3 regions of the Candidatus Contubernalis alkaliaceticus genome follow, and region 2 is predicted to be linked to each of the others. Evidence: riboswitches for the same ligand, from Rfam matches in the RefSeq annotation. Region 2 holds a riboswitch; each other region holds the start of a gene.
The links. A riboswitch is a leader RNA that binds a small molecule or an ion and turns the genes downstream of it on or off. The one in region 2 is predicted to bind cobalamin.

Region 1 (7,719 bases), 1.2 Mb from region 2:
GGAGCTTCAGGTTCACAAAGGATTTAAGCCCCGGTTCGTCAAGCGTGTTATTAATAGGATATAACCTCCCTATCACGGGTTTAAATTTCATCTATAGACCTCCTACTTGAAAATACCTGCCGGCAGCTGAAGCAGCACACTCCTTTCCGCAGACCGCACAAACAGAGGAGTCATCTTTCCCTTCCGCTGCCAGCTTATTAAGTTCCTTGGCCTCTAAAGCCAGAGATGCCTGGAGATTTATGTCCTGTTCAACCCGGGCCCGGGCCATTCTTAAATTTCTATCCCAGTCACTGCGGCTTCCCCTGGCCAAATCTGCCGCATGGGCAGCAATTCTGGCAGCAATTACCCCGTCCTTGACATCTTGTTCCGTAGGAAGCCCCAGGTGTTCCGCAGGGGTTACATAACATAAGAAGTCTGCTCCCGAAGCTCCGGCCAAGGCTCCGCCAATGGCAGAGGTAATATGGTCATACCCCGGAGCTATATCCGTAGCCAGGGTGCCCAGTACAAAATAGGGAGCCCCATTACACAGCCTTTTTTGAAGCAGCATGGTAGGTTCTACATGGTGCATGGGAACATGCCCTGGACCCTCCACCATAACCTGAACACCGGCAGCCTGAGCTCTGGCAACTAGTTCCCCGGCAATAATCATACCCTGGAGCTGGGCTCCGTCCAGAGAATCCGCTGTGGAACCTGGACGAATGGCGTCCCCCAGGCTCAAGGTTACGTCATAAGCTTTTAAGATTTCCAGCAGCCGGTCAAACTGTTCATATAGTGGATTCTCCTTGCGATTATGCAGCATCCAGCCGGTCAGGAATGCCCCTCCCCGGCTGACCACATCGGTAACCCTGCCGGTGGTCTGGAGGCGCTTTATTACCTCAAAATTAAGGGCACTGTGGATGGCCATAAAATCTACTCCATCTTCCGCCTGTTGTTCCACCGCTTCAAATATATCCTCCCCGGTCATTTCCACAATACTTCCTCTTTTTTCAATGGCTTGGATGCCTGCCTGATAAACCGGCACACTGCCTACGGCCATATTGGCTTTTTCCAGGGTCTGACTTCTCATCCGGTTCATATCTCCCCCGGTGCTCAGGTCCATAACCGCTTCACATCCGGCCTCCTGGGCAATGGCCAGCTTCCTTTCTTCCATTTCAATCTCATCCCGGTCACTGGAGGTGCCAATCAGAGCATTTACTTTAATTCTCAGGCCCTTTCCAATCCCACAGTAATTAAATTCTTTCCGGTTTCTATTTCTAGGAATCACAATAGTGCCTTGAGCCAGTCCTTCCCGGATAAACTCAACATCAACATTTTCTCGGAAAGCCACCCACTCCATTTCCGGAGTAATGGTACCCTGACGTGCCCATATTACTTGTGTTGTCATTTTTTTTCATCTCCTTTAGCAGTTTATTTTAGCAGTCCCTAAATACTCAGAAACAATTTCCATGGCACAGTATTTGCCGCACATGGCACAGGCAGAGGAGGATTCCTTGCTCCGATCTTTCCTGATCTGTTCCGCCCTCTGGGGATCTATAGCCAGCCTCATCTGCTCTTCCCAGTCCAGTTTCTTTCTAGCCCGAGATAACTCCAGGTCCCATTGATCCGCTCCCTTCAGTCCCTTAGCCAGGTCAGCAGCATGGGCGGCAATTCGGGAAGCGATAACTCCTTCCCGAACCTGTTCAAGGTTAGGGATGCCAATATGTTCTGCCGGTGTTACATAACAGATAAAATCTGCCCCAGCCCAGGCACTTACAGCACTACCGATTGCCGCGCTGATATGATCATATCCTGCTGCAATATCGGTGACTACGGGGCCAAACACAAAATAGGGCGCTCCATGGCATAAACTTTTTTGCAGTATTACCGTAGCCTTCAGTTGATCTAAAGGCACATGCCCCGGCCCCTTGACCATAATTTGCACCCCGGCTTCCCTGGCCCTTCTTACCAGCTCACCAATCACTACCAATTCCTGTACCTGGGGGCCATCCAGGGAATCATGAAGACACCCGGGCCTCATACCGTCGGCTATGCTGATGGTTATATCATAGCGTCGGGCAATATCCAGCACACGATCATAATTTTCATAGAGAGGGTTTTCCTTTTGGTTGTGAAGCATCCATCCCATCAGATGAGACCCTCCATAACTCACCAGAGAGTCAATCCGGTGATCCGTCTTAGCCCTTTCCACAATATCCATGGTCAGGCTTGAATGAAAAGCTAAAAAATCAACGCCTTCAGCTGCCTGCCTTTCAATCACTTCAAATAGGTCTTCTTCTTTCAGGTTTAATGAAGAACCTTGTTTTTCCCCGGCCTCGGCCAGAGCCTGATAAAGGGGCAGCGTCCCCACCGGTCTGGAGCATAATGCCAGAGTTTTTTTCCTCATGGCATCAATATCTCCGCTTACACTTAAATCCATGATAACGTCAGCTCCAAAGTGGATGGCTGCCTGAACCTTGGCTGCCTCTTCCTTCAACACTGCATTCTCTCCATACAGACCAACACTGGCACTTACCTTGGTCTTCAGCCCCGGGCCAATTCCTGTGGGGACTACGCTTTGGTGCAGAGTATTTCTAAGGATTACAATCTTTCCCTCTGCAACCCCCTTCATTACCAACTCCGGAGATACTCCCTCCCTTGATGCCACCTGTTCCATTTCAGAAGTAAAAATACCTTCTGCTGCACTGCATAATAATGTCATTTGTTATTCCTCCTATCTCTTCATAAAATGTGAATACTTTGGCTGCTCTTCCCACTCATGTCCGGTCCAGTCATAGAACAAGGCACATTACATAAAAAAAGTCCACACCAAATAAATTGATGTGGACTTTACCATTATCCTTAAACATCTACAAAACCTTACACACGAGGCAGAGTAGTCAAGTTTCAGGCAGGTTTCCTGACTCACGGATTCGCACCCTTTCCTTCCTTCCCGCCTGCCTTGCCCCATGGGGACGACAAGCGGTGGTTATAAGGTGGGCTACCGTTTACAGTGGCGGGACCGTCCGGGACTTTAACCCGGTTCCCTATTATCCTAAACAGGCACCTGAAACAAAATATTTAATTATTGGTTCAATTCTATAAACTATCCATACATTTGTCAAGAGGGTTTTTTTTACAGATTTCTACCCTCCTTACATTTACTGCCACCAACCCGGGCTAAATTAAGAGCCTGCAGAACCTGCACCCTTAGTTTTTTCAAATAATTTAATAGAACCATCCCCTTGACACTTTGACAGCTTCTCTGTAAACAAACTATATATTCTCTATAAACAAACGAATTACATCGGCTCCACCAATTATTGTCCCCAAGGTACTCCCTAAATTTGTTAAGGCTACTGTAAGTAGAATACGGGTTACCTTATTGGTCCAAAATCCTTTTACAGTAAAAACATCCTCCGATAGGCTTTCAAAAGCTTCTACACTGGGCCGGCTGATATAGGCTTGGACTATCCCCGCAAACCACCCGGCAGCCATGAGTGGATTTAAAGAGCTTAAGGGAGCTACAATAAAGGCAGTAATAATGGTCAGGGGATGTCCAAAAGCAATGGCCGCACCGATTGCTGAAAAAAATCCATTCCACAGCACCCAGCTCACTGTTTGATTGACTCCAGCAGAAGGATTCGCGAAAAAAGTATAACCAATGATAGCAAGAATAATTATTGGTATGGCCCAAGCAATAATTTTAGGTGCTTTGGATTTTGGAGGAAGCTTGGATAAAGCTGCTAAATTATGTTCTTTTTTAATTTCTTCCTTTATCCCGGGAACATGAGCAGCCCCTAAAACTGCAACAACCTTACTTCCCGGAGCTTCTTTTATCTTCTGAGCTAAATATTGATCCCGCTCATCAATCAAAGGAACTTTTAATTTAGGAAAAAACTCTGTAAAATCATTAAGCATAGCATCAAGCATATCTTGAGACTTTATTTTCTCCAGTTCCTCTTCTGAAAAACTCTCGTCATTAAAAATACTAAAGAAAATAGAAAACATAAGCTTAACTTTTCCCCACAGCCCAATTCCATGCCAAATTCGTGAAAAGGTTACCTGTATATTTCTATCGGCCAGTACTAGAGTAGCACCTACTTCTTTAGCTGATTCAATTCCCTGAATCATTTCTTGCCCAGGCTTAATGCCAAATTGCTTTGCCAGCCGCTTTTGAAAAGAAGATATTAAAAGATTAATTAATAGAAGAGTAGCTTTCTTTTCTTTAATAATCTTAAATATGTCCATCTTCTTCCATCTGTCTCTATCCATGACAGTTTGATATCTCTGTTTATCCAATTCTATACAAACACAATCAGGCCTTTCGGCTTCTATAACTTCCTTCACTTGTTCCGCACTTTTTTTGGATACGTGAGCAGTTCCAATGAGTATAAGTTCCCTGCCATCCAAATCTACTCTTGTAATATTTTCTTCAAACATAATAATAGTACCTTCCCTCTACAACAAATTTTATGAATGTTTTATCTCTTTTTTTTAGGGTATAAGACCCCCACCTCTAAGCGTTAGCGTAGGTGGGGCTTTTAATCAGGTGGAGTAGAGTCTCCACCTGATTCCCCGATGTTTCAGCTTGCTGAAACGAGTTCACTGACCACTTTTCTTTTTCTTCATTATACCCTTTTTACGATTATAACCTGGATTAGCATAATAAAAAATTGTGACTTATGAGAATTTTAAAGACATGGGATTAAAAGAGCAGCACATACCCTCCTTTTAAGACTACCTCTATATAGAAAAGAAAGCAAGATAATTAATCACACTTTTTTTCCTTAATATCTCTTTAAATTTTTTCTAATGTATGATACAATATCCCCCATAGGGGGATATTGTATCGGGAGGTGTTTATTATTAATACTCATAACCACGTAAATAAAAAAAGTATTGTAAACAGGATGTCCCGCATCATAGGCCACATGGAGTCTGTCAAAAGGATGGTAGAGGAAGACAGGGAATGCAGTGAAATACTGATTCAGATGTCTGCAGTAAGGTCTGCATTAAACAATGCCGGAAAACTTATTTTAACCGACCATATTAACCACTGTGTAGTGGATGCCATTAAAAACAACGATACCAAAACTTTGGAAGACTTAGATAAAGCCATTGACAAATTTATCAAGTAAATAACCTTAACCCGTATCAAAGGAGTGATAAATCTATGGAATTTCTTTTGAAAACCGTTGTATCCGCCCTGCTCATTGCCCTTGTATCCGAAGTCAGCAAAAAATCTACTGCCTTTGGTGCCATTCTTATTTCCCTGCCCATCACTTCAATGATTGCCATGACCTGGTTATTTGTTGAAACCAATGATTCCGGCAAAGTTTTACAGTTTTCCAACCTTATAATCTGGATAGTAATTCCATCTATCATCTTTTTCATAGTTATGTCTTTTTTACTCCGCTACAACTGCAATTTCTATTTGGCCATGGCGGTATCCTCTGTGGTCATGATCTGCAGCTATTGTCTGTATGTTAAGATTATAAAGTATGTGGGTATAAACATTTAACATTCTTTTATTTTTCACTTACACAGCATAACCAATTTTTCTCTTCCATCAAATCTATAGTAACACTTTTAAAACCGGCTTTCTCCAATAATTCTTTAAGTTTTTCAGGAGTATGTAATATCATCTCACCTGCTGCTGTAAACTTGTCATTTCTTTCTTTAAACGCTTCATTTACATACATTTCATTAACAATAACAAATTTTCCTGAGGACTTCAAAACTCTCCTCACTTCTTGAAAGCATTTAACAAGGCCAGGCCAAAAATAGACTGTTTCCACCGCCATGACAATATCGAATTGATTCTCTTCAAAGGGCATCTTTTCAACGCCAGCATGAAGGATTTCCACCCGGCCTTTAGATATCAGCTGCTTGTTATGTGCTTTTGACCAGTTCACGCAGTCTGGCGAATAATCAATTCCGTAAACCTTACCCCCCACTGCCATGGATGCTAATCTTGCCACGGTGCTTCCTCCACCACAGCCGATGTCCAAAATAATACTGTTTTCTTCAATATGAACTTTTTCTAAGCCCCAACTGGTCAAATGAAAATGGTGCTTGTTCATCTCCTCAACTACCTGCTTCCCCATTTTGCCGGATGGTTTTTTACATTGGTTTAATTTCTTTTCAAGATCGTTCATAACCCATCATTCCTCTTTTACAAATATTTAATACTATCACTGTAGATATCAATAGTTTATGCCAATTATCCCTTAGTTATTTTTAGTTATAGAAAATACTTGGGGCTGCTCTGACTGCTTAAAATTCGCAGGTATTAACCGTTCTTGGAAATGGGATGACATCCCTTATATTGCTTACTCCTGTAATATACATAACTGCCCTTTCAAAACCCAATCCAAAACCGGCATGCTTAACTCCTCCATATTTCCTCAGCTCTAAATACCACCATAAATCTTCTTTTTTAATATTAAACTCAACCATTCTTTCTTCTAACTTTTCTATTCTTTCTTCCCTCTGGCTGCCTCCTATGATTTCTCCTACTCCCGGAACTAATAAATCCATAGCTGCAACAGTTTTTCCATCATCATTCAAACGCATATAAAATGCCTTAATGCCTTTGGGGTAATCAGTTACAAACACCGGTTTATTAAAAGCTTTTTCTGTCAAATATCTTTCATGCTCTGTTTGCAAGTCTTTACCCCATTCAACGGGATATTGGAACTTTTTATTAGATTTCTTTAGTATCTCTATGGCTTTTGTATAAGTTATCTGTTCAAATTGAGAATTTATAATATTTTGCATCCTGTCTTTTAATCCCTTATCCACAAATTTATTGAAAAATTCCATCTCTTCAACGGCATGATCAAGGATGTAACCTATTATATATTTCATCATTTCTTCTGCCAGCCTCATATTATCTTTTAAATCTGCAAAAGCGACTTCAGGTTCTATCATCCAGAATTCCGCCGCATGCCTTGGTGTATTTGAATTTTCCGCTCTAAAAGTTGGCCCGAAGGTATACACATTTCTAAAGGCAAGAGCAAAGGCTTCTGCTTCTAACTGACCGCTAACCGAAAGATTTGTCTTTTTGCCAAAAAAATCTTCAGAATAATTGACATATCCATCCCCTGTAATTGGAGGCTCCTTTGGGTCCAAAGTTGTCACTCTGAATAATTCTCCAGCACCTTCTGCATCATTGGCAGTAATTATGGGTGAATGAAAATAAATAAAGCCTTTTTCTTGAAAAAATTTATGAATAGCGAAGTTAAGCAGTGACCGGACCCTAAAAACTGCCGAAAAAAGATTTGTTCGAGGCCGCAGATGTGCTACTTCTCTTAAAAATTCCCTAGAGTGCCTTTTGGGTTGTATGGGATAATCCTTAGGGGAATCCCCTTCTAAGATAATTTCTGCTGCCTTTATTTCAAAGGGCTGCCTTGTCTGTGGTGTCAGCACAAACGTTCCCCTTACCGTTACAGCTGCACCTGCTCCTAACCCTGCCACCTCATCAAAGTTTGATAGAAACTCCTTTTCATATACTATTTGAATTGAATCAAAATGGGTTCCATCATTTAAAGAGATAAAGCCAAAGGATTTTTGATCCCGGTTACTTCTAATCCAACCGTTTACCTGGATTTGTTTGTTATCAAAACGGTTAGTGTGGCTTACCAGTTGTCGTACTGTTATTTTTTGCATTTCCATTCCTCTTTTTTTAGTTTATTATACCCAAAAACAGGTATAAAAGCCAAATATATTGATGGAATA
Region 2 (7,719 bases):
AGAACGCAACCGTTACGCCCGAGAACCTTATTCTGCAATTGGATGGCGTGCTCCAGTTCTTTTAAAGATCCAGTTAATACTTCATATACCAGATACTCAGGCTTCACCGCCTGGATAAAACTTCTAACACCTTCATGGTCAAAGATAAGATGCTGATCTATATGTTGAATATGCTTTCTTGCCAGCAGGAAACGCTCCCAAATGTCTTCTGTTTCCATCAGTATTTGTTGATTTTCAGTAAAATTTCTTTTCAAGTAACTTCCCGGCAGCGTTTTATTTAAATGAATACCCCGAATGTATTTTTTTAAACTTCCCAGGTTATTTACCTTTTCTAAAAGATATCTGCAAGCCTCATGACCATTTTTAATTTCCGGATTGGTAATTAACAGGTGTCCTGTATCCAGCATAAATCCCTTCCGTGGATATTGAACTTTTTCCAAAAATTTTTCTATCAGCTTCGGATTTAAAAATGTCAAACCCGGCCACCACAAATTTTCAAAAAGAAGATCCACCCCCAAATCCTCCTTACCGAAGACCTGGTTAACCAGCTGGGCAGCAGCCTCCAGCACATCCCAATCACTATATGTAAATTCCCAGGAATAAATATGTTCGATATCAACGTGACTTACATGAAAAACTACATAATCTGCTTTTAAAGCCACCGCTTTTGACAGTTCCAATTTGTATTGGTCAACCATAACTTCCGGCTCTAATCCACCGTAGAAACTTTTTATATTATCCAAAGATTTGAACTGCCTCAACAGTTCCTTATGGTCTCCCCTCCAAAAATCCAGCCACATGGGCCAGTAACACAGATGGATACCTTGTATTATTTCTTCAGGGATATCTTCAACTCTGCAGCAGCCGCCGTGAATTATTAATTCCAATCCATCCAGCTGGTTATTACTTATAAATTTTTTTATTGTATCCCAGTTGTGATTAAACCAAGCCATCCTGTTTTTAAAGGTACAAAAATTAACCAGGTGCTTCATAATAGAAACATCCTTTCGGAAAAAACATCCAATAAGATTATTTAACGGGAAATATTTTCAGATATTCTTTCTAATACATCCTCAAGACTGTCTCCCTTCACTGTAGGATAACGTTTGTCTATATCCTCTCGTATTTCTTGAACATTTCTTCCGTGCTGCAGCAGCACAAACATTCTTTTATAAATACCGTATGCTGTACTTACGTTCATTTTTCTCCCCCTTTCTTTTAATATTGTATTTGTATTGCCACCCAAAAAAAAACAGAGAAATACCATAATGAAATGGCACCTCTGGTTTTCCAGTCAGTACTATTTTTATTCTGTAAACTTAAACTTTGAATTATAATTTAATAGATTTTTTTAGCTCTTCAACCCTAATAGGCTGTTTATCCTGAATTATAACCTTTACTTCACCAAAATTAATATTACGTATTAAAAATATAAGATTTTTTTCCTTTTCACTTAAATCAATTTTAATAAAATTATTACGTTCCAAACCGCTCCCCCCGTAAAAATTTATTTAACTTAACCAAAATAACCTTAGTTCTTCAACGGAAGAACTAAGGTACACGAGACTAAACTTATACAAAGTCTATCACATACACCCCTCCTTTCCTGCGAAGAAGGTTACGTGTAATACAGCGGGTAGGTCTCCTGGCTTACAGATCGTAGCATGCTTCGGCCTTCCCGGAATTAAGTCCAGTGGCATTAAAGAAACAAACTCCCCGTTTACAGTGGCGCGACCGCCCAGGATTTACACCTGGTTCCCTGTTATTCTCCTAAAAATAATGAAGAAACACCCGAGCATATTATTTATTTTTTAATAGATTTCAAAAATCTTTCCTCTTAAGTTTAAAAAATTTTAAACAATTAATTTACCTATTATTCATTTTACCACAGGTTTATTATAAACACCATAACTTATTTCACCATTATCTTCTTGATCTTCTTACCATTTTATAACATTTGGACACAGGTTTCAATAATTTATTTTCACTTTTTTTCTACTTATTTATTCAATTGGGGCTACTTATTTATTTATATTATGGTATATTTGCCTGACATTTAACATCGCTGAAATGGTAACCACCCCGGTGACGGCGGGGATGTAGACATTTCCATCAAAATGATTAGCCATGCTGGGTTCGAAATAAATATTTTGCCCCGGCACCTCTTGCCCATACTAGTCTCGAACAACAGCCTAAAAAAGTATAGGGACTGTTCATTTCCAGCTTGGCACGGGTCTTTGACAGTTGAATAATGAACACATGTCTTAAAAGCCTTGAAAATAGGGCTTTTTTTATTGCAAATTTGTCAATTTTTCACCTATTTCTATTGAGTATTATTGAGTATTATGTTATAATATAAGGGATTGGGGGGTTAATATGAGATTGTCTATTTCGAAATCAAAAAATTCCACATCTCTTTACGTAATTAAATCAACTTATGAGAATGGTGTACATTCATCAAAGATTGTTGAAAAACTTGGAACAGTTAATGATTTGAGTAAAAAGTTAAACGGCCAGGATCCCATTGAATGGGCAAAGAAATACATAGCAGAGCTGAATCAAAAAGAGAAGGAAGAAAAGCTTGATGTGTTGGTAAAGTACTCACCTTCCAAGGTCATTACGAAAGATGAACAGCGCTCTTTTAACGGTGGTTATCTTTTTCTTCAACAAATATACTATCAACTTGGCCTTCACAAAATATGTAAAGAAATGTTAGGAAAATACAAGGTTACATATGACCTAAACTCCATACTCTCCAGATTGATTTACGGAAGAATAATCTTCCCTTCATCTAAGCTCGCCACTTACCAACTTTCCTCAAGATTTATAGAACAACCTAACTTTGAACTTCAACATATATACAGAGCTCTTGAAGTTATTGCTAAGGAAACGGATTTTTTACAATCATCCTTGTACAACAACAGTTTAAAAGTTTCTAAGAGAAATACTGGTGTACTTTATTATGATTGCACCAATTATTTTTTTGAAATTGAACAGGCAGATGGCGATAAGCAATACGGTCCATCAAAAGAGCATAGACCAAACCCAATCATTCAAATGGGCCTATTTATGGATGGAGACGGTATCCCTCTTGCATTTAGCATCAACAAAGGAAATACAAATGAACAATTAACACTAAAACCCTTAGAAAAGAAAATTCTATCTGATTTTAATCTTTCTAAATTTATCGTATGTACCGATGCCGGTCTAGCGTCCAAAAATAACAGAAAATTTAACGACAGGGAAGAACGAGCATTTATTACAACTCAATCAATTAAGAAATTAAAAGCACATCTAAAAAAATGGGCACTTGATCCAAACGAATGGCACCTCTCTAACGATGTAAAAACCTATGACATCTCTAAACTAGATGATGAGAAAGCTAAAAATAAAATGTTTTACAAAGAACGTTGGATTAAAGAAAATGACCTTGAACAAAAAATCATTGTGACGTACTCTATCAAGTATAGAGATTATCAAAGAAAAATCCGTAATTCACAGATAGAACGTGCACAAAAAACAATAGATTCAAATCCTACAAAAATAAAAAAATGTAATCAGAATGATTGCAGAAGATTTATTAAAAAAACTAATTTTACTCCTGATGGAGAAATTGCTGAAAAAGAAATATACAGTATTGATACAGAGGTTATCGCTAAAGAAGAAGCCTTTGATGGGTTTTATGCTGTATGTACAAACCTTGAGGATGATGCTTCTGAAATAATTAAAGTAAACAATAGACGATGGGAGATTGAAGAATGTTTTAGAATTATGAAAAGTGAATTTAAAGCCAGACCTGTTTATTTAAGCCGTGATGACAGAATAGAAGCACATTTTACAACTTGCTTTATATCCTTAATTATTTACAGATTATTGGAAAAAAAGCTTGGTGAGAAATATACCTGCAGTGAAATAATTAGAGGATTAAAGGATATGAACTTTCATGAAATAAAGGGGGAGGGTTACACTCCAACATATACGAGAACTGACTTTACTGATGATTTACATGAGGCATTTGATTTCCGTACAGACTACCAGATTATAAAAACAAAACAAATGAAAAAAATTTTTAAAGCGACAAAAAAATAAAAACATTACTCACTTTTTTGAATACAAAAAAAGCTTGATAATCCTTGTAAATCAGGGATCATCAAGCTTTTTGCTTGTAACAACTGTCAAAGACGAGATTTTACCACAGGTTTATTATAAACACCATAACTTATTTCACCATTATCTTCTTGATCTTCTTACCATTTTATAACATTTGGACACAGGTTTCAATAATTTATTTTCACTTTTTTTCTACTTATTTATTCAATTGGGGCTACTTATTTATTTATATTATGGTATATTTGCCTGACATTTAACATCGCTGAAATGGTAACCACCCCGGTGACGGCGGGGATGTAGACATTTCCATCAAAATGATTAGCCATGCTGGGTTCGAAATAAATATTTTGCCCCGGCACCTCTTGCCCATACTAGTCTCGAACAACAGCCTAAAAAAGTATAGGGACTGTTCATTTCCAGCTTGGCACTTTTGTCGTATACACCCACATCACCGAAGATAATTTCCAGGGAAACAGACCAGGGGTGTTTCTTATCCGGGCTCCACCGGCATGCCCTTGACTGAGGCATAGAGCAGTTTCCTGCCATAAAAACTTAAATAAAGCAGTCCCCCGGGACCAAGAAGGGGGCTGTGAGGTAATGCCGTTTACAAGATATACTAACTATTATAAGCATTATTCACTATCTAACTGGCGAAATTATTTTAAAAAAAGATAAAAATAACCTCATATCTGCAACTTACAACCTTCCACCGTGTATATATTAACAAAAGCAGCTCAGTTTTTTTCCGTTCGCGGTAAATTGTGATGATCACAATTATACAGAAACAAGAAATCTAATCCTCTTTTAATGAACAGCTGAAACAACAACAACTCATAAATTACATAAATTTGAAGAGAAATAATCCCAAAAAAATGTTATAGTTAAGATGCATATATAGAAACAAAAGGTAAATTTCATAAGATACCAGAACAGCTTAAAAAGGACTTGTTGACCAGTATTTCTTACATATCAAAAAGGAAGTGATTCTTTGAACAGTATCGAAGTATCCTCACTGAGCAAAAACTATGGAACTCTTAAAGCCGTAGACAATGTGAACCTTTCCATCAAACAGGGAGACATTTTCGGCATGCTGGGGCCTAATGGCGCAGGCAAAACCACCACGGTGGAAATCCTTGTGGGATTAAGACGCCCCGACAGCGGCAGCATTAACATTCTGGGCCTAAACCCTACCACACAAAAAGAACAACTGCACCAAAAAATTGGCGTTCAACTGCAAACGCCCTCTCTGTTTCCCCGTTTAACAGTTCGGGAAAGCTTACTGTTAAACAGCAGTTTCTATCCAGATCCCTTCCCTGTGGACCAGATATTGGAGTGGATTGGATTGAAGGATAAAGAAAAATCCCTGACCCATAAATTATCCGGGGGACAGCTCCAGCGGCTTGCGGTGGGTACGGCCATCATTGGGCAGGGGGATATTATATTTTTGGATGAACCTACCACCGGCCTTGACCCCCAGGCAAGACGAAGTTTATGGGATGTAATTACGAAGTTAAAAAAATTAGACAAAACGATTTTTTTGACCACTCATTACATGGAAGAAGCGCAGCGGCTTTGTGACCATGTAGCCATCATTGATCATGGTTCAATTATAGCCCTGGATTCTCCCAATAACCTGATAAAACTACATTTTCAGGAACAGGCAGTAGAGCTTTCTATTACAGATTCTGTGGATGCTAATAACTATTCTTCTATCCCCGGAGTCAACCGGGTACAAGCTTCAACCGATAAAATCACCCTGTATTCCAGTAAAGTAGAGGATACAATTCGTCATCTCATTAACCAGGAAACAGCCGGTGGGCCGGCCCTGACCAATTTATCCATCCGTAAGGCCAGTCTTGAAGATGTATTTTTAAAACTCACAGGAAGGAGCATTCGGGAATGAAAATATTCGGTCATTTATTTATCGCAACATTAAAGGACATGGTAAGGGACAAGATGACTATTTTTTGGTTCCTGCTTTTCCCGGTATTGTTTATTATATTATTTGGTTTTATTTTTTCCGGGGACACCCAAAATATTGATATTAATCTTGGGGTTGTAGTGGAGCAAGACAGTGTCTTAACAGAAGCCTTCGTTGAAAATCTCAATCAAGCCCCTGCCCTTACCCTCTACCAGGGTACTTTGGATGATGAACTGGAAGCACTGGAAAATGGGGAACGGTCTATCGTTCTGGTACTGCCTGAAGAAATTTCCTCTCTCAGCCCCATGGCTGAGGGTATTATCATACCTGTATACTATGATGCCTCCCAGCAGACTACAAATCATATTATGCTCTCGGTAATTCGAGAAATCTTCGATGAAAGCGAACGCCAGATACAACAGCGGCCCCGCCTTTTCAGCATTGATGCCCAACCGGTCCAGACGGAACCTTTGAAAGATATTGATTTTTTACTGCCTGGAATAATAGCCATGGCTCTAATGCAGCTGGGCCTTTTCGGTTCCCTGCGATTGGTTTCACTTCGTGAAAAGAAAATTCTCAAGTCTCTGGGAGCAACTCCCCTGCCCCGCACCCACCTGGTGTTAAGTGAAGTAGCCGTTCGCCTGCTTATGGCAGTGGTCCAGACGGTTTTAATCATACTTATTGGCCACCTGGTTTTTGGAGTCACCATAATTGGCAGCTGGTGGAAGGTTCTGGGAGTTATCCTATTGGGTGCGGCAACTTTCGTCAGCCTGGGTTATATGCTGGTTTCATTCTCCAAAACAGAGGAAAGCGGTATGGGAATTATTCAGGTAGTCCAATTTCCCATGATGTTTTTATCGGGAATCTTCTTCCCTCTCAATTTCCTGCCGGAATTTTTAGAACCTGTTGTCAAAGCGATACCCCTATCTTACCTGGGGGATTTGCTGCGAAATGTAATGGTGGGGATACCCTCTGAATTTGGCCTCACCACCAACCTCCTGGTGCTTTGTGGTTGGCTTTTCATAAGCTTGTCTGCTGCCATTCGATTCTGGCGCTGGGAGTAATCAGTTTTTTCGTCTTAGTATTTCCTTAAATGCTTTTCGAGCGTTCTGTAAATCTTCCATATTTGGGTGATTACTGCTTGCCTTGTGATGAGCTAAACGCTCCTGAGTCATAGCGTGAGGATTATCAGCAGCCAGTTTCATTAACGATTCTGTTACTTTGGGATCAATTTTCCCTCGGCAAATAAATTCTCCCATGATTTTATTATCCGAATCCAGCAATTTTTTTGCATTCAGCATGCTTTTTTGGGCATGGGATGAATCCGGTTCAGCACCCAGGGTAGCAAATAAAGCCACTTTCTTGCCTTTAATAGTACCCATGTAACCCTGGGCTTTCTGATCAGCATTTTCCCTTTTTACCCAAAAACCTAATACTATAAAATCATAGCCATCCGGTAACGGCGCATCCTCCACAGCAAAAATATCCGTTCCCATGGGCATTACATCAAAAATTGCCTCAGCAACTTTTTTTGTATTTCCGGTCTTACTGGAATAAACAATCATTGATTTCATAAAACCCTCACCTTTCATCCTATATTTAACATCATGTTCTAGCCTGAAGTTTTTTTCGGTTAGCTTGTAGTTGGTTCAGCAGCACTTCCGTTAAATAAATTGCTCCGTTGAACC
Region 3 (7,719 bases), 340 kb from region 2:
GTGTGTTAAAATTTGTTTGTAGCTTTTCTAGGAGGTCTTATTATGTTTAATGTGGGGGATAAGGTTGTTTACCCGATGCATGGAGCCGGAGTGATAGAAGCTATAGAAGAAAAAGAGATTATGGGAATCACTAAGAAATACTATATCATGAAAATGCCCATTGGTGAAATGAAGGTAATGATCCCTTTGGATAACGTCAGTAAAATAGGATTAAGGCAGATTATTGATGAAGAAGGCGTTAACAAAGTTTTTACCATACTCAGGGAACATCACACTATTATTTCAACTAATTGGAACCGACGGTATCGGATGAATATGGAGAAAATAAAGAGCGGCAATATTTTCAATGTTGCCGAAGTGGTTCGCAATTTGATGATTAGAGATAGAGATAAGGGCCTTTCCACAGGGGAAAGGAAGATGTTAGAAAGTGCTAAACAGATTTTGGTTAGTGAGTTGGTCTTAGCAAAAGGGATAGACGAGGATCAGATGCTCTGCATACTGGACGAAGTCTTTCAACATCAAAAGTAAGCACTTTTGATGTTTTTCTTTATATAGAGGTTTTTTACTTTGTTTCATATGCATACATATTCAAGCTTGAATTTGGATATTTATATAAGTTATAATGAAAATAGCAGCAGTGATTCTATATTTATTTACATAAAGGAGGTGAAAAAGATGATTCCTAAAATATTTCGTATAATTTCACTGATTATTGGTTTTGTGCTGGGGTACCAGGCCTTTAATGCCGGGTTTAATGCTCTTTCCACAGTTACCACGTTTAATTTAACTGAAACCGGCCTAAGCGCTGCCAGCATAAGCGTTTCTGTTTTGGGAGGGTCAGCATTTGGAATTATATTTTATATTATTACTCCCATAGTAATAAACCAAGTGGTTCAGTTTACATCCTGGGTTGATGGGAAATTGAAGCTTATTCCTACACAGGATATAGTTTTAGGTACCATTGGTTTGGTTATAGGCCTTTCTATTGCGGCTCTTTTGAGTCTTGCTCTTTATAGGATTCCCTGGGTGGGGGTTTATCTTTCCCTGGCAGTTACTCTAGTTTTGGGATACGTGGGGATTCATATTGTCACTAATCGGAAAGAAGAACTTTCTTTTATAACTTCTCTCTTTGCCTGGCAGGCGAAAGGGGAAAAAGTATTATCGGATAAAGGAATAAAAGTACTGGACACCAGTGTAATCATAGACGGTCGCATCGCCGATCTTTGTAAAACCGGTTTTATGGAGGGAGTACTGATGATTCCAGGCTTTGTTTTAGATGAACTCCGTCATATTGCTGATTCATCAGATGTACTTAAGAGAAATCGCGGACGACGGGGTTTAGATATTTTAAACAAGATTCAAAAGGAACTGGATATTCCCGTAAAAATTACTGAACAGGACTTTGAGGACATGGAAGTTGACAGCAAGCTGGTGAAATTAGCTAAACTATTGAAAGGGAAAGTAGTCACAAATGATTACAACCTGAACAAGGTCTGTGAACTCCAGGGGGTTTCGGTGCTGAACATTAATGAGTTGGCCAATGCCTTAAAGCCGGTAGTTCTCCCCGGGGAAGAAATGACCGTTCAAATAATTAAAGATGGTAAAGAAATGGGACAGGGAATTGGTTATCTAGACGACGGTACCATGATCGTGGTTGATGGAGGGAAGAAACATATGATGCAGCATCTAGAGGTAGTAGTCACCAGCGTATTGCAGACAGCCGCGGGAAGGATGATATTTGCCCGGCCAAAAGCATATCTGGCCAAGTATATTAACGAGGCCAAATAGTGTTGGTCTCCGCTGTAGTAGCAGCCGCTGGAAAAGGAAAGAGAATGGGTGAAAAAGTCAATAAACAGTATCTGTTGTGCGGTGGGAAGCCTGTTTTAGCTCAGACTTTGTTAAAGATTTCCCAGTATCCCTTTGATAAAATTGTGGTAGCAGTTGCTCCGGGGGAAGAAGATTTCTGTCAAAATAAAATTATTGATCCTTTACAACTGGATATTCCCATGACCGTGATTCCCGGGGGTAAGGAAAGGCAGGAAACCGTTAACAAAGCACTGAAAACCTTGGCCCCACAGACTGAGGTGGTGCTCATACATGATGGGGCCCGTCCCTTTATTACCCAAGAGCTTTTGAAAGAATCTGTTGATACAGCCAGGAGTTATGGAGCTTGTGTGGTGGCTGTTCCGGTTAAGGACACTATAAAAAGGACAGATGAGGAAGGATTTGTGGTGGATACGCCAGCCCGCAGCCTGCTGTGGGCAGCGCAGACACCACAGGCCTTCCTTTTCCCATTAATCTGTGAAGCTTATGGGAAGGCACTTGAGGAGGGTTTTTTAGGTACTGATGATGCATCCCTGGTGGAAAGGTTAGGCCATAGGGTGAGAATTGTCCAGGGCAGGTATGAAAATATTAAGATTACTACTCCTCAGGATCTGATGCTGGCGGAGGCTCTCTTACGAGAAGAAGGGGTTGGAAAAAAGCCATGGTGAGAGTTGGAATAGGCTATGATGTTCACCGGCTGGTCAAGGACCGGCCGCTTATTTTGGGAGGGGTGGAAGTCCCTCATCATATGGGACTTCTTGGGCATTCCGATGCTGACGTTTTGATTCATGCTCTGATGGATGCTCTGCTGGGAGCTGTGGGTAAGGGAGACATCGGCAGGCATTTTCCCGATACCCAGGAGCAGTATCGGGGAATTTCCAGTGTTATTCTTCTGGCAAAAGTGAATCATATTCTAAAAGAGGAAGGATACCAGATCGTCAATGTGGATACAGTTGTTATCGCTCAGAAGCCAAAATTGGCCCCTTACATAGAAAAGATGACGCAAAATATTGCTTCCACCCTTGGAGTAGATGAAAAAGCCGTCAATGTGAAAGCAACTACCACCGAAGGATTAGGTTTTCCCGGCCGAGAAGAGGGAATAGCAGCACAGGCAATAGTATTGCTTTCAAGTATGTGAGAATATTGCCAAATTGTCAAGGGGACGGTTCTTCTACAATATTATTTAAAACTTTTTTTTAGAAAATTTCATTAGGTTTAAAATCCGTTTAATCTCTTTTTTTTAGGGTATAAGACCCCCACCTCTAAGCGTTAGCGTAGGTGGGGCTTATAATCAGGTGGAGTAGAGTCTCCACCTGATTCCCCGATGTTTAAGCTTGATGAAACGAGTTTACTCATAAAAATTAAAATGTTGTAACAAAAAATATAGATGAAAGTCAGGAGGTATACAATTTTGGATAGAAGAGTGAGGGTTAGATTTGCCCCAAGTCCTACTGGGCCTCTACATATCGGTGGAGCCAGGTCGGCTCTTTTTAACTGGCTTTTTGCCCGAAAAAACGGTGGGGACTTTGTAGTCAGGGTTGAGGATACCGATGTTGAGCGTTCTACCCTGGTATCGGAAGAGGTTATCTTAGATGATTTAAAATGGTTGGGGATGGCCTGGGACGAAGGGGTTTTAGTGGGGGGAGAGAATGGGCCTTATCGGCAGAGTGAAAGACTGTCCCTTTACAGCACTTACTGGGAAAGGCTTTTAGAGGAAAAGAAAGCTTATCCCTGTTATTGTACCGAAGAGGAGTTGGAAGCGGAAAGGGAATCCTTGCGGAATAAGGGACAAATGCCCAGGTACCTGGGAAGGTGCAGGGATTTGACTCTTGAGCAGCGGCAAAAGCTTGAAAATGAAGGGAAAAAGCCAACAGTCCGTTTTCAGGTACCCCAAGGGGAGATTATCCCGGTGGAGGATTTAGTCCGGGGCAGGGTAGAATTTGAAAGCGATGGAATCGGTGATTTTGTTATTGTAAAGTCAGACGGTATTCCTACTTATAATTTTGCGGTGGTTGTGGATGATGCGTTAATGAAGATTAGTCATGTAATCCGGGGAGAGGAGCATCTTTCTAACACCCCCCGGCAGATTATGATATACAAGGCCTTGGGATTTGATATGCCTGAGTTTGCCCATATTTCCTTAATCCTGGGGGAAGATCGGTCTAAAATGAGCAAGAGGCATGGAGCCACTTCTATTCAGCAGTATCGTGAGAAGGGTTATCTTCCCCATGCCCTTTTAAACTTTCTGTCCCTTTTAGGTTGGGCGCCGGAGGGGGAAAGAGAGGTTTTTTCTCTTTCCGAACTGGTGCAGGAGTTTTCCCTGGACCGGGTTTCCAAGAGCCCTGCGGTTTTTAACTTGAAGAAACTGAACTGGATGAATTCCGAGTACATAAAGAAGGAAGCACCGGAGGTCATCGCCGGGTTGGCTTTGCCTTATCTGGTAGAGGCAGGGCTCTTGGAACAGGATCTGACAGATGAGCAGAATGATTGGCTGGTAAAGGTAATATCCCTTCTGCAGGAACAACTGCATTTTATTGAGGAAGTGGTGTCTTTCATTCAGGTGTTTTTCGGGGACAAGATAGATGCGTTTACCCCAGAGGCACTGGAAATGATGAAGGAGGAATCCTCCCCCAGGGTAGTAGAAAGATTTAGAGAGCAGATATTGCAGGAGGAGAACTGGGAGGTGCCCTCCATTAAAGCAATTTTTAAGGGAATCGGAAAAGAACTGGGTGTAGGCGGCAAAAAGCTGTTTCAACCGGTACGGGCAGGTTTGACGGGAAGCCTTGAGGGCCCCGATCTCCAGAATTTAATTCTTCTTTTGGGACGGGAACGGGTGGCCATGCGTTTGGCTTTTACATTGGAAGCCTTAGAACATAATTTTTAAAGGTAAATACCGAAATACGGGGACACCATACTTAATTAGGGAAATAAGGTAATTCAGTATGGTGTCCCCGTATTTTTCCATGGCCAAAAGAGGACGCTTCGGCTTTTTCAGCGGCCTGATTACCCGAGGATTTTTCTAGAATTGATTTTAACTTGATTCACTATAGGGAAATAACGGCGGTAGGAGCTTACGGCTGTTCTCTGGAGCACAGTCGGCAGGCTTTGCAGCTGTTCAGGAAATACGGGGACACCATACTGAATTATAATAAAGAAATATTTTAAGTGAATTCGTTTTAGCTTTGCTGAAACATCGGGGAATCAGGTGGAGACTCTACTCCACCTGATTAAAAGCCCATATACACTAACGCTTAGAGGTGGGGGACTTATTTCCTAAAAAAGAGAGATAAAATAATTCAGTATGGTGTCCCCTTATTGTTCCTTATTGTTCGGTGGTAACTACCAGGAAATGTTTACCATAAATTACTATATTGACATTTCTTTGAATTGCTAATAGAATAATAGTGAAAAATAAATATTATTAGTTCCAGGTGCCTAAAACAGGAGAATAGGGAATTAGGTGAAAATCCTAAACGGGCCCGCCACTGTATGGGGAAGCCGGTACCGGCAGCCACTCCGAGAGGGGGAAGGCGGTATCTTAGGTGATGAAACCGAGTCAGGAGACCTGCCTGGAATGAATGAAAAGAGCTGCTTTCGTGCTCAAAGCAGGCTGTAACGTAGGATGATGGAAAGTCCACGCTGTAATTAGCGTGGACTTTTTTATTTCTAGTATAAAGGAGGGATTTCAACTGAAAGCTGCTGTTTTGGAGGGACGAGAAAAGCTGGTAATCAGGGAAATTGAAACACCCCAATGTGCCGGGGGGGAAGTTCTAGTCAAACTGGAGGCCTGCGGAATCTGCAGGACGGATATGAAGTGTTACTTAATAGGCCAGCGTGACCTTAAGCTTCCCCGTATCCTGGGGCATGAAATAGCCGGCACAGTTTTCGCCATAGGAGAGGGGGTAAAAAATGTAGTGCCCGGAAGCAGGGTGCAGGTGCATCCGGGAATCTTCTGTGGGGAATGCCATTACTGTCGGCAGGGCTTGGACAATATGTGCGACTCAATTAAAATCATGGGGTTTAATTATGATGGAGGTTTTGCAGAGTATCTTCGAGTTCCCCTCCAGGGAGTTCAAAACGGAATATTAAATGAGATACCCCTGGGCCTTTCCTTGGTAGAAGCCTCCATGACGGAGCCCCTGGCCTGTTCATTAAATATGCAGCAGTCTCTGGGAGTACAATCTCCAGACACGGTTCTCGTGGTAGGGGGAGGCAGGCTGGGGATATTAAATGCAAAATTAGCCCGGCTGCGGGGAGCCCAAAAGATTATACTGCTGGAGCAGGATCTTGGAAGATTAGTTGGAGCGGCAAATTATGAGTTTGATTACTGCATAAATCCGTTAAAAACATCTGCTGAGAAAGAAATAAGGATGCTTACAAATGGCATGGGGGTTGACGTAGCTATCCCCTGCTGCCCTGGTCCTGAGGCTGTCAGCATCAGTTTAAATGTTATGGCCAAAAGAGGACGCTTCGGCTTTTTCAGTGGCCTGATTACCGAGGATTTTTCTAGAATTGATTTTAATTTGATTCACTATAGGGAAATAACAGCGGTAGGAGCTTACGGCTGTTCTCTGGAGCACAGTCGGCAGGCTTTGCAGCTGTTAGGGGAAGGGGCAATTCAGGTGAATGATATGATTAGCGGCATTCTTCCGCTGGAGGAGGTGGAACAGGGGATTTGCCGGGTTAAAGAGTTGAAAGGTTTGTCCCTGGTTATTAATTTTCTTGATTCTTAAAGAGGGGTGAACTTTGGGAGTTTTTGATACCCTGTTTTGCAAATATGTAAGCCCTTTTAGTAACTTAAGCAATACTGTTGATTTAAGCAGAGGTTAATAATTTAAAAGCCTATCACATGATGGATTTTAGTTAAAAACTATAAATAAGGGAGGAAGTAGTATGTCAAAAGGAGATGTAAAGGAGTTTGGAGCGGTTATATCAAAACTTATTAAAAAGGAAAACATAACCCGAGAGGAATCCCGGGATATGTTTTATGAAATCCTGGATAATGCTCAAAGCGATATGCACCAGGGTGCTTTTCTGGCAGCACTGGCAGCCAAAGGGGAAACGGCCGAGGAGATTGCCGGTGGTTGGGAGGCTATTTACGAATTGGATACGGTAAAAGTTGTGCCGGAGACGGAAGGCCCTCTGGTGGATAACTGCGGCACCGGAATGGACTCCATTAAGACCTTTAACATCAGCACCGCTGCTTCAATTGTGGCGGCAGCTGCAGGAATTACTATGGCCAAGCACGGTGCTCGGGCCATTACCTCAATCTGCGGCACTGTAGATATATTGGAAGAGTTGGGGGTGGATGTGGAGTGTGGCCCCCAGGTGGTGAAAAGAAGTATTGAGCAGGCGGGTATCGGAATTTTTAATGGTATGAGCCCTGAGGTTCATCCCAGGGCATTGGGCAGAATTCTTTCCCAGATTTCCTTCGGGACGGTGCTAAATATTGCTGCTTCACTGGCCAATCCGGCGCTGCCCGGTTACGGAGTAAGGGGAGTTTATTCCCGGGAACTGCTGCAGCACGCCCCACTGATTATGCGGGAAATTGGCTACAAGAAAGCCCTGGTGGTACACGGCCTGGCGGAGGACGGTGTACATGGCATGGACGAAGCTTCCACCCTGGGGGAAACTCTAATGGCGGAATTGAAAGAGGACGGGAGCATTCATTACAGTTCCTTTACGCCGGAGGATTTGGGGATTAAGCGGGCATCCGCTGAAGATATAAAGCCGCTGCCCGATATTGCCCAGGAGGCGATGCGCTTGGTGAGGCTTTTAAGCGGTGAAGAGAACGGAGCTCCCCGGGACATAGTCTGTTTGAACAGTGGTTTGATTTTATATTTAATGGGGGCCAGCGGCAGCATTAAAGATGGTTATCATTTCTCCCGGGAAATT

Region 1: linked by a shared signal. The riboswitch ahead of thiC (phosphomethylpyrimidine synthase ThiC) and the one ahead of HUE98_RS13765 (DUF2292 domain-containing protein) in region 2 are both predicted to bind cobalamin.
Region 3: linked by a shared signal. The riboswitch ahead of HUE98_RS15355 (zinc-dependent dehydrogenase) and the one ahead of HUE98_RS13765 (DUF2292 domain-containing protein) in region 2 are both predicted to bind cobalamin.

What each region holds. Positions count from the first base shown of each region.
Region 1 is NZ_CP054699.1:435,457-443,175, reverse strand. It holds gene HUE98_RS02160 (hypothetical protein) at 1-91, opposite strand, end outside; gene bzaB (B12 lower ligand biosynthesis ThiC-like protein BzaB) at 92-1,384, opposite strand; gene thiC (phosphomethylpyrimidine synthase ThiC) at 1,400-2,698, opposite strand; cobalamin riboswitch at 2,870-3,062, opposite strand; gene HUE98_RS02145 (TraB/GumN family protein) at 3,253-4,419, opposite strand; gene HUE98_RS02140 (metal-sensing transcriptional repressor) at 4,842-5,117, shown strand; gene HUE98_RS02135 (DUF3147 family protein) at 5,153-5,500, shown strand; gene HUE98_RS02130 (class I SAM-dependent methyltransferase) at 5,508-6,137, opposite strand; gene asnS (asparagine--tRNA ligase) at 6,256-7,650, opposite strand.
Region 2 is NZ_CP054699.1:2,749,800-2,757,518, forward strand. It holds gene HUE98_RS13755 (TIM barrel protein) at 1-992, opposite strand, end outside; gene HUE98_RS13760 (hypothetical protein) at 1,034-1,201, opposite strand; gene HUE98_RS13765 (DUF2292 domain-containing protein) at 1,332-1,487, opposite strand; cobalamin riboswitch at 1,619-1,811, opposite strand; gene HUE98_RS13770 (IS1634 family transposase) at 2,377-4,089, shown strand; gene HUE98_RS13775 (hypothetical protein) at 4,429-4,638, opposite strand; gene HUE98_RS13780 (ABC transporter ATP-binding protein) at 5,099-6,013, shown strand; gene HUE98_RS13785 (ABC transporter permease) at 6,010-7,095, shown strand; gene HUE98_RS13790 (flavodoxin family protein) at 7,096-7,605, opposite strand; gene HUE98_RS13795 (nitrogenase component 1) at 7,637-7,719, opposite strand, start outside.
Region 3 is NZ_CP054699.1:3,091,958-3,099,676, reverse strand. It holds gene HUE98_RS15380 (CarD family transcriptional regulator) at 43-528, shown strand; gene HUE98_RS15375 (PIN/TRAM domain-containing protein) at 676-1,788, shown strand; gene ispD (2-C-methyl-D-erythritol 4-phosphate cytidylyltransferase) at 1,788-2,492, shown strand; gene ispF (2-C-methyl-D-erythritol 2,4-cyclodiphosphate synthase) at 2,486-2,962, shown strand; gene gltX (glutamate--tRNA ligase) at 3,233-4,708, shown strand; cobalamin riboswitch at 5,237-5,411, shown strand; gene HUE98_RS15355 (zinc-dependent dehydrogenase) at 5,475-6,557, shown strand; gene trpD (anthranilate phosphoribosyltransferase) at 6,718-7,719, shown strand, end outside.